DNA from 2 places in the Nonomuraea sp. CX421 genome. Region 2 is predicted to be linked to the other one. Evidence: predicted binding sites of a transcription regulator. Region 2 holds the regulator's gene; the other holds the start of a gene.
The links. The regulator HspR, encoded in region 2, represses chaperone genes until heat shock. The targets are predictions, from matches to a motif close to ANTTGAGTCNNNNNGACTCAANT.
Positions count from the first base shown of each region.

Region 1 (3,409 bases), on a different contig from region 2:
GCCCGCTGGATCGCCTGCGCGCCGTCGGCCGCCTCTCCCACCACCTCGATGTCGGGCTGCGCGCTCAGGAACACGCCGAACCCGGTCCGCACCATGCCCTGGTCGTCGGCGATCAGCACCCGGATCACTTCGTCCCCTCCGCTCCCGCGATCGGCAGCCTGGCCGCCACCCGGAATCCGTCTTCCTCGGCCGGCCCCGCCTCCAGGACGCCGCCGAGCAGCGCCGCCCGCTCCCGCATGCCCACCAGCCCCTGGCCGGCCCCCGGGGCGCCGCCGGGCGTCGCGCCGGGCCCGTTGGCGACCCGTAAGAGCAGGTCGTGGTCGTCGCGGGCGATCTCGATCGCAACCGCCGCGCCGGGCGCGTGGCGCATCGCGTTGCTGAGCGACTCCTGCAGGATCCGGTAGGCCGACAGGCCTACGGCGGGCGGCAGCCCGTCGAGCGAGCCGGGCCGCTTGATCAGCACGGCCAGCCCGGCGGAGCGGGCGTGGGCGACCAGGTCGTCGATCCGGTCGAGGCCGGGCAGCGGCGCGGTGTCGGTGCGTCCGTTCTGGTCGCGCAGCACGCCGAGCACCTGGCGCAGCTCGGCGATGGCCTCCAGCGACAGCGCGCGGATCTCGGCCAGGCCCGCCTCCAGCCGCGCGGGATCGCCCGCCGCCTCCAGTGGCACCGCCTCGGCCTGGATGGCGATCACCGACATGTGGTGGGCGACGACGTCGTGCAGCTCGCGCGCGATGCGGGCGCGTTCGGCGAGCACCGCCTGGGCGCTCTCGGCCACCTGGGTGCGGTGCTCCTCCTCGACCAGCTTGGCCGTGGCGGTGCGGCGCACGCGCACGTTGTAGCCGAACGTGACGGCCACCGTCACCATCACCGTGCCGACGATCATGCTGTTGGGCTGGATGATCCACAGGGCGAGGACCGTGATGATCCAGGCCGCGAAGGCGATGTGCCGGTCACAGCGGACGGACACCGAGTAGAGCACCAGGAGATACATGATCGCCGCCCACGCCGGGTAGGGCATGCCGCCCTGCGGGAGGGTGATCGTGATCCCCACGAAGATCCAGAACGGCGCCAGCACGACGGCCGTCCGCCAGGCCGCGAGCGGCCACCGGTCACGCAGGGCGATCGGCGCGACCACGGCGCCGGCGGCCACGTAGATCAGCCCCTCCCACAACGGCTCGCCGACGCTCGCGTTCCACTCGATGACGTCGCCGGTCACGACGCCGAACAGGACCCAGGTCAGCAGCAGATCGGCCATCACCACGACATCGAGCCTCTGGAACGGCACGATCACGCGCAGCCGGCGCGGCACGGGCAGGTCGAGCCGCCGTGAACGAGGCGACGGCGGGTCGGCCTCTCCCCGCCACAGCGCGAGCGCGAAGGGGCTCACCACGGCCGAGATCACCCGACCAGCCTACGGGGGCGGGGTCCGCCTGGCGTCCCCCTCAGGTCTGACCATCACAGGTATGAGCTTACAAAATTACGATCGCTGTGAGCGAACACCGGCAGGGAAGGGAACATCGATGGGCTCCAATGAATTGAGTCTGTATAACTCAACCTTGAGGAGTTCGCATGAGTGAAAGCTTGATCCTTCCGGTGCTGCCGCTGGACGACGAGGTCGTCCTGCCCGGCATGGTGGTTCCGCTGGATCTGTCCGACTCCGAGGTGCGCGCGGCGATCGACGCCGCCCAGGCATCCGGGCTCAACAAACCGCGGGTGCTTCTCGTTCCCCGCATCGACGGACGTTATGGCGCGATCGGCGTGCAGGCCGTCGTGGAGCAGGTCGGCAGGCTGCCCGGCGGTGAGCCGGCCGCGGTGGTGCGCGGCGTCAGCCGGGTGCGCGTGGGCAGCGGGACGACCGGTCCCGGCGCCGCGCTCTGGGTGGAGGCCAGCACGATCGACTCCGTCGCCGTGGGGGAGCGCGCCCAGGAGCTGGCCAAGGAGTACAAGGCCCTGGCCACCACGATTCTGCAGAAGCGCGGCGCCTGGCAGGTGGTCGACCAGGTCAACCAGATCGACGACCCGTCCCTGCTGGCCGACAGCTCCGGCTACACCCCCTGGCTGACCACCGCCCAGAAGGTCGAGCTGCTGGAGGCCGCCGACCCGGCCGACCGGCTGGCCAGGCTGATCGAGTGGTCGCGCGACCACCTCGCCGAGCTCGACGTGGCCGAGACGATCCGCAAGGACGTCCAGGAGGGCATGGAGAAGCAGCAGCGGGAGTTCCTGCTGCGTCAGCAGCTCGCCGCGGTCCGCAAGGAGCTCAAGGAGCTCAACGGTGACTCCACCGAGACCGAGGAGGAGGACTATCGGGCCCGCGTCGAGGCCGCCGACCTGCCGGAGAAGGTCCGCGAGGCCGCGCTCAAGGAGGTCGACAAGCTGGAGCGGACGTCCGACCAGTCTCCGGAGACCGGCTGGATCCGCACCTGGCTCGACACGGTCCTCGACATCCCCTGGAACGAGCGGACCGAGGACGTCTACGACATCACGGGCGCACGGGCGGTGCTCGACGCCGACCACACCGGCCTCGCCGACGTGAAGGACCGCATCATCGAGCACCTGGCCGTGCGCAAGCGCCGCCAGGAACAAGGGCTCGGCGTGGTGGGCGGCCGCCGCAGCGGCGCCGTGCTGGCCCTCGCCGGCCCTCCCGGAGTGGGCAAGACGTCGCTGGGCGAGTCCGTGGCCCGCGCCATGGGCCGGAAGTTCGTCCGGGTCGCGCTGGGCGGCATCCGGGACGAGGCCGAGATCCGCGGCCACCGGCGCACCTACGTCGGCGCGCTGCCCGGCCGCATCGTCCGGGCGATCCGCGAGGCCGGCTCGATGAACCCGGTCGTGCTGCTCGACGAGGTGGACAAGGTCGGCGCCGACTACCGCGGCGACCCCACCGCGGCGCTGCTCGAAGTGCTCGACCCGGCGCAGAACCACACGTTCCGCGACCACTACCTCGAGGTCGAGCTGGACCTGTCCGACGTGCTCTTCCTAGCCACGGCCAACGTCCTGGAGGCCATCCCCGGGCCGCTGCTCGACCGGATGGAGGTCGTCACCCTCGACGGCTACACCGAGGACGAGAAGGTGGCGATCGCCCGCGACCACCTGCTGCCCCGGCAGCTGGAGCAGGCCGGCTTCACGGCCGAGGAGGTCACCGTCGAGGACGCCGCGCTGCGCAGGCTGGCCGCCGAATACACCCGTGAGGCAGGGGTCCGGTCGCTGGAGCGTTCGGTCGCCCGGGTGCTGCGCAAGATCGCGGCGGGCGGCGAGCTGCCCGTCACGGTCGGCGAGGACGACCTGACCGGCTACCTCGGCCGGCCCCGGTTCGTGCCGGAGTCGTCGCTGCCCGAGGCCAAGCAGCGCACCTCGGTGCCGGGCGTGGCCACGGGCCTCGCGGTCACCGGCGCCGGCGGCGACGTGCTCTACG
Region 1 covers NZ_JCADBK010000015.1:116,163-119,571, forward strand. Annotated here, with positions in the region: gene AC5L3X_RS25430 (response regulator) at 1-128, opposite strand, end outside; gene AC5L3X_RS25435 (sensor histidine kinase) at 125-1,402, opposite strand; gene lon (endopeptidase La) at 1,570-3,409, shown strand, end outside.
Region 1: the regulator HspR is predicted to act here: its motif matches at 1,534-1,556, upstream of lon (endopeptidase La).

Region 2 (3,409 bases):
CGGGCGGGAGTCGATCTCCATGCGGAGCCGGGAGGCGGCCTCGTCGACCAGGTCGATGGCCTTGTCGGGGAGGAAGCGGTTGGTGATGTAGCGATCGGACAGGGCGGCGGCGGCGACCAGCGCGCTGTCGGCGATCTGCACCTGGTGGTGGGCCTCGTAGCGGCCCTTCAGCCCGCGCAGGATCGCGATCGTGTCCTCGACGGTGGGCTCACCCACGTACACCTGCTGGAAGCGGCGCTCCAGCGCGGGATCCTTCTCGATGCGCTCGCGGTACTCGTCGAGCGTCGTCGCGCCGATCATGCGCAGCTCACCGCGGGCCAGCATGGGCTTGAGCATGTTGCCCGCGTCCATCGAGCCCTCGGCGGCGCCCGCGCCCACCACGGTGTGCAGCTCGTCGATGAAGGTGACGATCTGCCCGTTGCTCTCCTTGATCTCGGACAGCACGGCCTTGAGCCGCTCCTCGAACTCACCCCGGTATTTGGCGCCCGCGACCATCGCGCCCAGGTCGAGCGAGATCAGCCGCTTGTTGCGCAGCGACTCGGGCACGTCACCGGCCACGATGCGCTGGGCCAGGCCCTCGACGACGGCGGTCTTGCCGACGCCGGGCTCGCCGATCAGCACCGGGTTGTTCTTGGTGCGCCTCGACAGCACCTGCACGACCCGGCGGATCTCGGAGTCGCGGCCGATGACCGGGTCGAGCTTGCCGCCGCGGGCCCGCTCGGTCAGGTCGACGCCGTACTTCTCCAACGCCTGGTAGGTGTCCTCGGGGGTCTCGCTGGTGACGCGGGCGTGGCCGCGTACCTTCTCGAACGCGTCGAGCAACGCCTGCGGGGTGGCCCCCTGCGACTTGAGCAGCTCGGCCGTCTGGCCGCCGTCGGTGGCCAAGCCCACGAGCAGATGCTCGGTGGAGACGTACTCGTCCTCCAGCCGCTTGGCGCGCTGGGCCGCCGTGTTGATCACGGTCAGCAGCTGGCGCGAGCTCGACGGCGCGCTCACGGTCGAGCCCTGTGCCTTGGGCAGCGCGGCCAGTTGCTCCTCGGCCTTGGCCCGCAGTGACTTCCAGTCGGCGCCCACGGCTTCCAGCAGGGGCACGGCGGTGCCGCCGGTCTGGGAGAGCAGTGTGCCCAGCAGGTGAACCGGAGCGATCTCCGGGTTGCCCTCGGCGGCGGCGCGCCGCATGGCCCCCGAAAGAGCCTCCTGACTTTTCTGGGTGAGCTTGTAGTCCATCTTCCTAGGCCCCCGGTGGCAGCTCGTATCGGATCAGCGCCCTGACCATCCGCATCTCGGAGCGGAGGCGGTGAACCTCCTCACGCAGCCGCAGCGCCTCGTTCTCGAGCTCGAGAATCCTCTTGATGCCGGCGAGGTTGATGCCCTCCTCCTGGGAGAGCCGCTGCACCTCGCGCAGCTGGAGGATGTCGCGGGTCGAGTAGAGGCGGCCGCGCCCCGCCGTACGGCCCGGGCAGACCAGCCCGAGCCGGTCGTACTGCCGCAGAGTCTGCGGATGCAGGCCCGACAGCTGGGCGGCCACCGAGATCACATAGACAGGAGTGTCGTCTGACAGGTCGAAATAGTTGGCGTCCATCGGCTACTCGCTTCTGGCTCGCAGAATGAGATCGGCCCGCGGGTCGTCACCCGCGGTCGCGGTGTTGAACTCCGACAGGAGCTCACGCGACTTGTCGTCGAGCGTCTTGGGAACGACCACCTCGACACTGGCGAGCAGGTCTCCCTTGGTGCCGTCCTTGCGGGCGACTCCCCTGCCGCGCACCCTGAACGTACGGCCGTTGGGCGTGCCCGGCGGAATGCGCAGCGTGACCGGCATCCCCTTGAGGGTCGGCACCTTGATCTCGGCGCCGAGCGCCGCCTCGGTGAACGTCACCGGCACGACGATCGTGAGGTTGTCGCCCATCCGGCCGAACACCGCATGCGGCTTGACGTTGGTCTGGATGTAGAGGTCTCCGGCGGGACCGCCGTTCTCGCCCGGCGCGCCCTTGCCCTTGAGCTTGACCCGCTGGCCGTCGGCTACCCCGGCGGGAATGCGCGCCTGGATGGTGCGGGTGCTCTTGGCCCGGCCACTGCCCTCGCACACGGGGCAGGGGTCGTCGACGAGCAGCCCGCGGCCCTTGCAGTCGCGGCAGGGCTCGGAGAACGCGAAGTTGCCGAGGTTGCGGCTCGCCGCCCCGGTGCCCTCACAGGTCGGGCAGACCCGCGGGGTCGTGCCGGCCTTGGCTCCCGTGCCGGTGCACGCCGCGCAGGCGGCCGAGCTGGTCAGCCGGAGCGACACGGTGCTGCCCTCGACCGCCTCGGTGAACGTCAGCGTGACCTCGGACTCGACGTCCTGGCCGCGACGCGGACGCGTCGTGCCGCTCGTACGCGTCGAGCCTCCGCGGTTGAACAGCCCGCCGAACAGGTCGCCGATGCGGTCTCCCGCACCGTGACCGCCCTGTGGGCCGGCCGTGCCGCCGAACAGGTCACCGAAGTCGAACGGGAACCCGCCACCGCCGGGACGCTGGCCGCCGACACCCGACCCGAACAGCGTGCGCGCCTCGTCGTACTCCTTGCGGCGCTTGCTGTCGGACAGGATGTCGTAGGCCTCGGAGACCTCCTTGAACTTGGTCTCCTTGGCCGAGTCGCCCTGATTGGTGTCCGGGTGATACTGCCTGGCCAGCTTCCGGTACGCCTTTTTGATCTCATCGGCGGTGGCGGACTTGGGCACACCAAGGACGGCGTAGTAATCCTTCTCCAGGTAGTCCTTGGTGCTCATCTACAGGGCCCTTCGCTCTTCGTCAGTTGTCGTCGTCTGAGGACGCCGGGGGGGCGTCCTCGGGCTCGGCCACGGCCACCCGCGCCGGGCGCAGCAGCCGGTCACCCATGCGGTAACCCAGCTGCAACACCTCGATCGCGGTGGGCTCGGTCACGTCCGGTGAGTAGCTGTGCATCAGCGCCTCGTGGACGGTCGGGTCGAAGGGGTCGCCCTTCTGGCCGAACGCGGAGAGCCCGAGCTTGGTGAGCGTCGCCTCCAGTGACTCTGCCACCTTCGCGAAGCCCCCGTTGAGCTCACCGTGGTCGCGAGCCCGTCCGATGTCGTCGAGCACCGGAAGGAGCTCCATCAACGCGCCCGCGACGGCCTGCTCGCGGACCGCGATCCGGTCGCGCTCGACCCGCTTGCGGTAGTTGGTGTATTCGGCCTGGAGGCGCTGGAGATCGGCGGTCCGCTCGGTGAGCTGTGCCTTCAGCTCGCCGTCCTGGGCCGTGGCCTCAGGAGCGGCGGGCTGCTCGGCCTTGCCATCTGCGGGCACGCGCACCTTTCCCGTCTCAGGGTCGATCTTGCGGTTGTCGCGGATCACCGGCTCCTCGTGCCCGTTTTCGCGCGGCAGCATCACTTGTCCTTCTTCGCCTGGTCGTCGTCCAC
Region 2 covers NZ_JCADBK010000003.1:205,498-208,906, reverse strand. Annotated here, with positions in the region: gene clpB (ATP-dependent chaperone ClpB) at 1-1,227, opposite strand, end outside; gene AC5L3X_RS06895 (heat shock protein transcriptional repressor HspR) at 1,232-1,582, opposite strand; gene dnaJ (molecular chaperone DnaJ) at 1,586-2,761, opposite strand; gene grpE (nucleotide exchange factor GrpE) at 2,784-3,377, opposite strand; gene dnaK (molecular chaperone DnaK) at 3,377-3,409, opposite strand, start outside.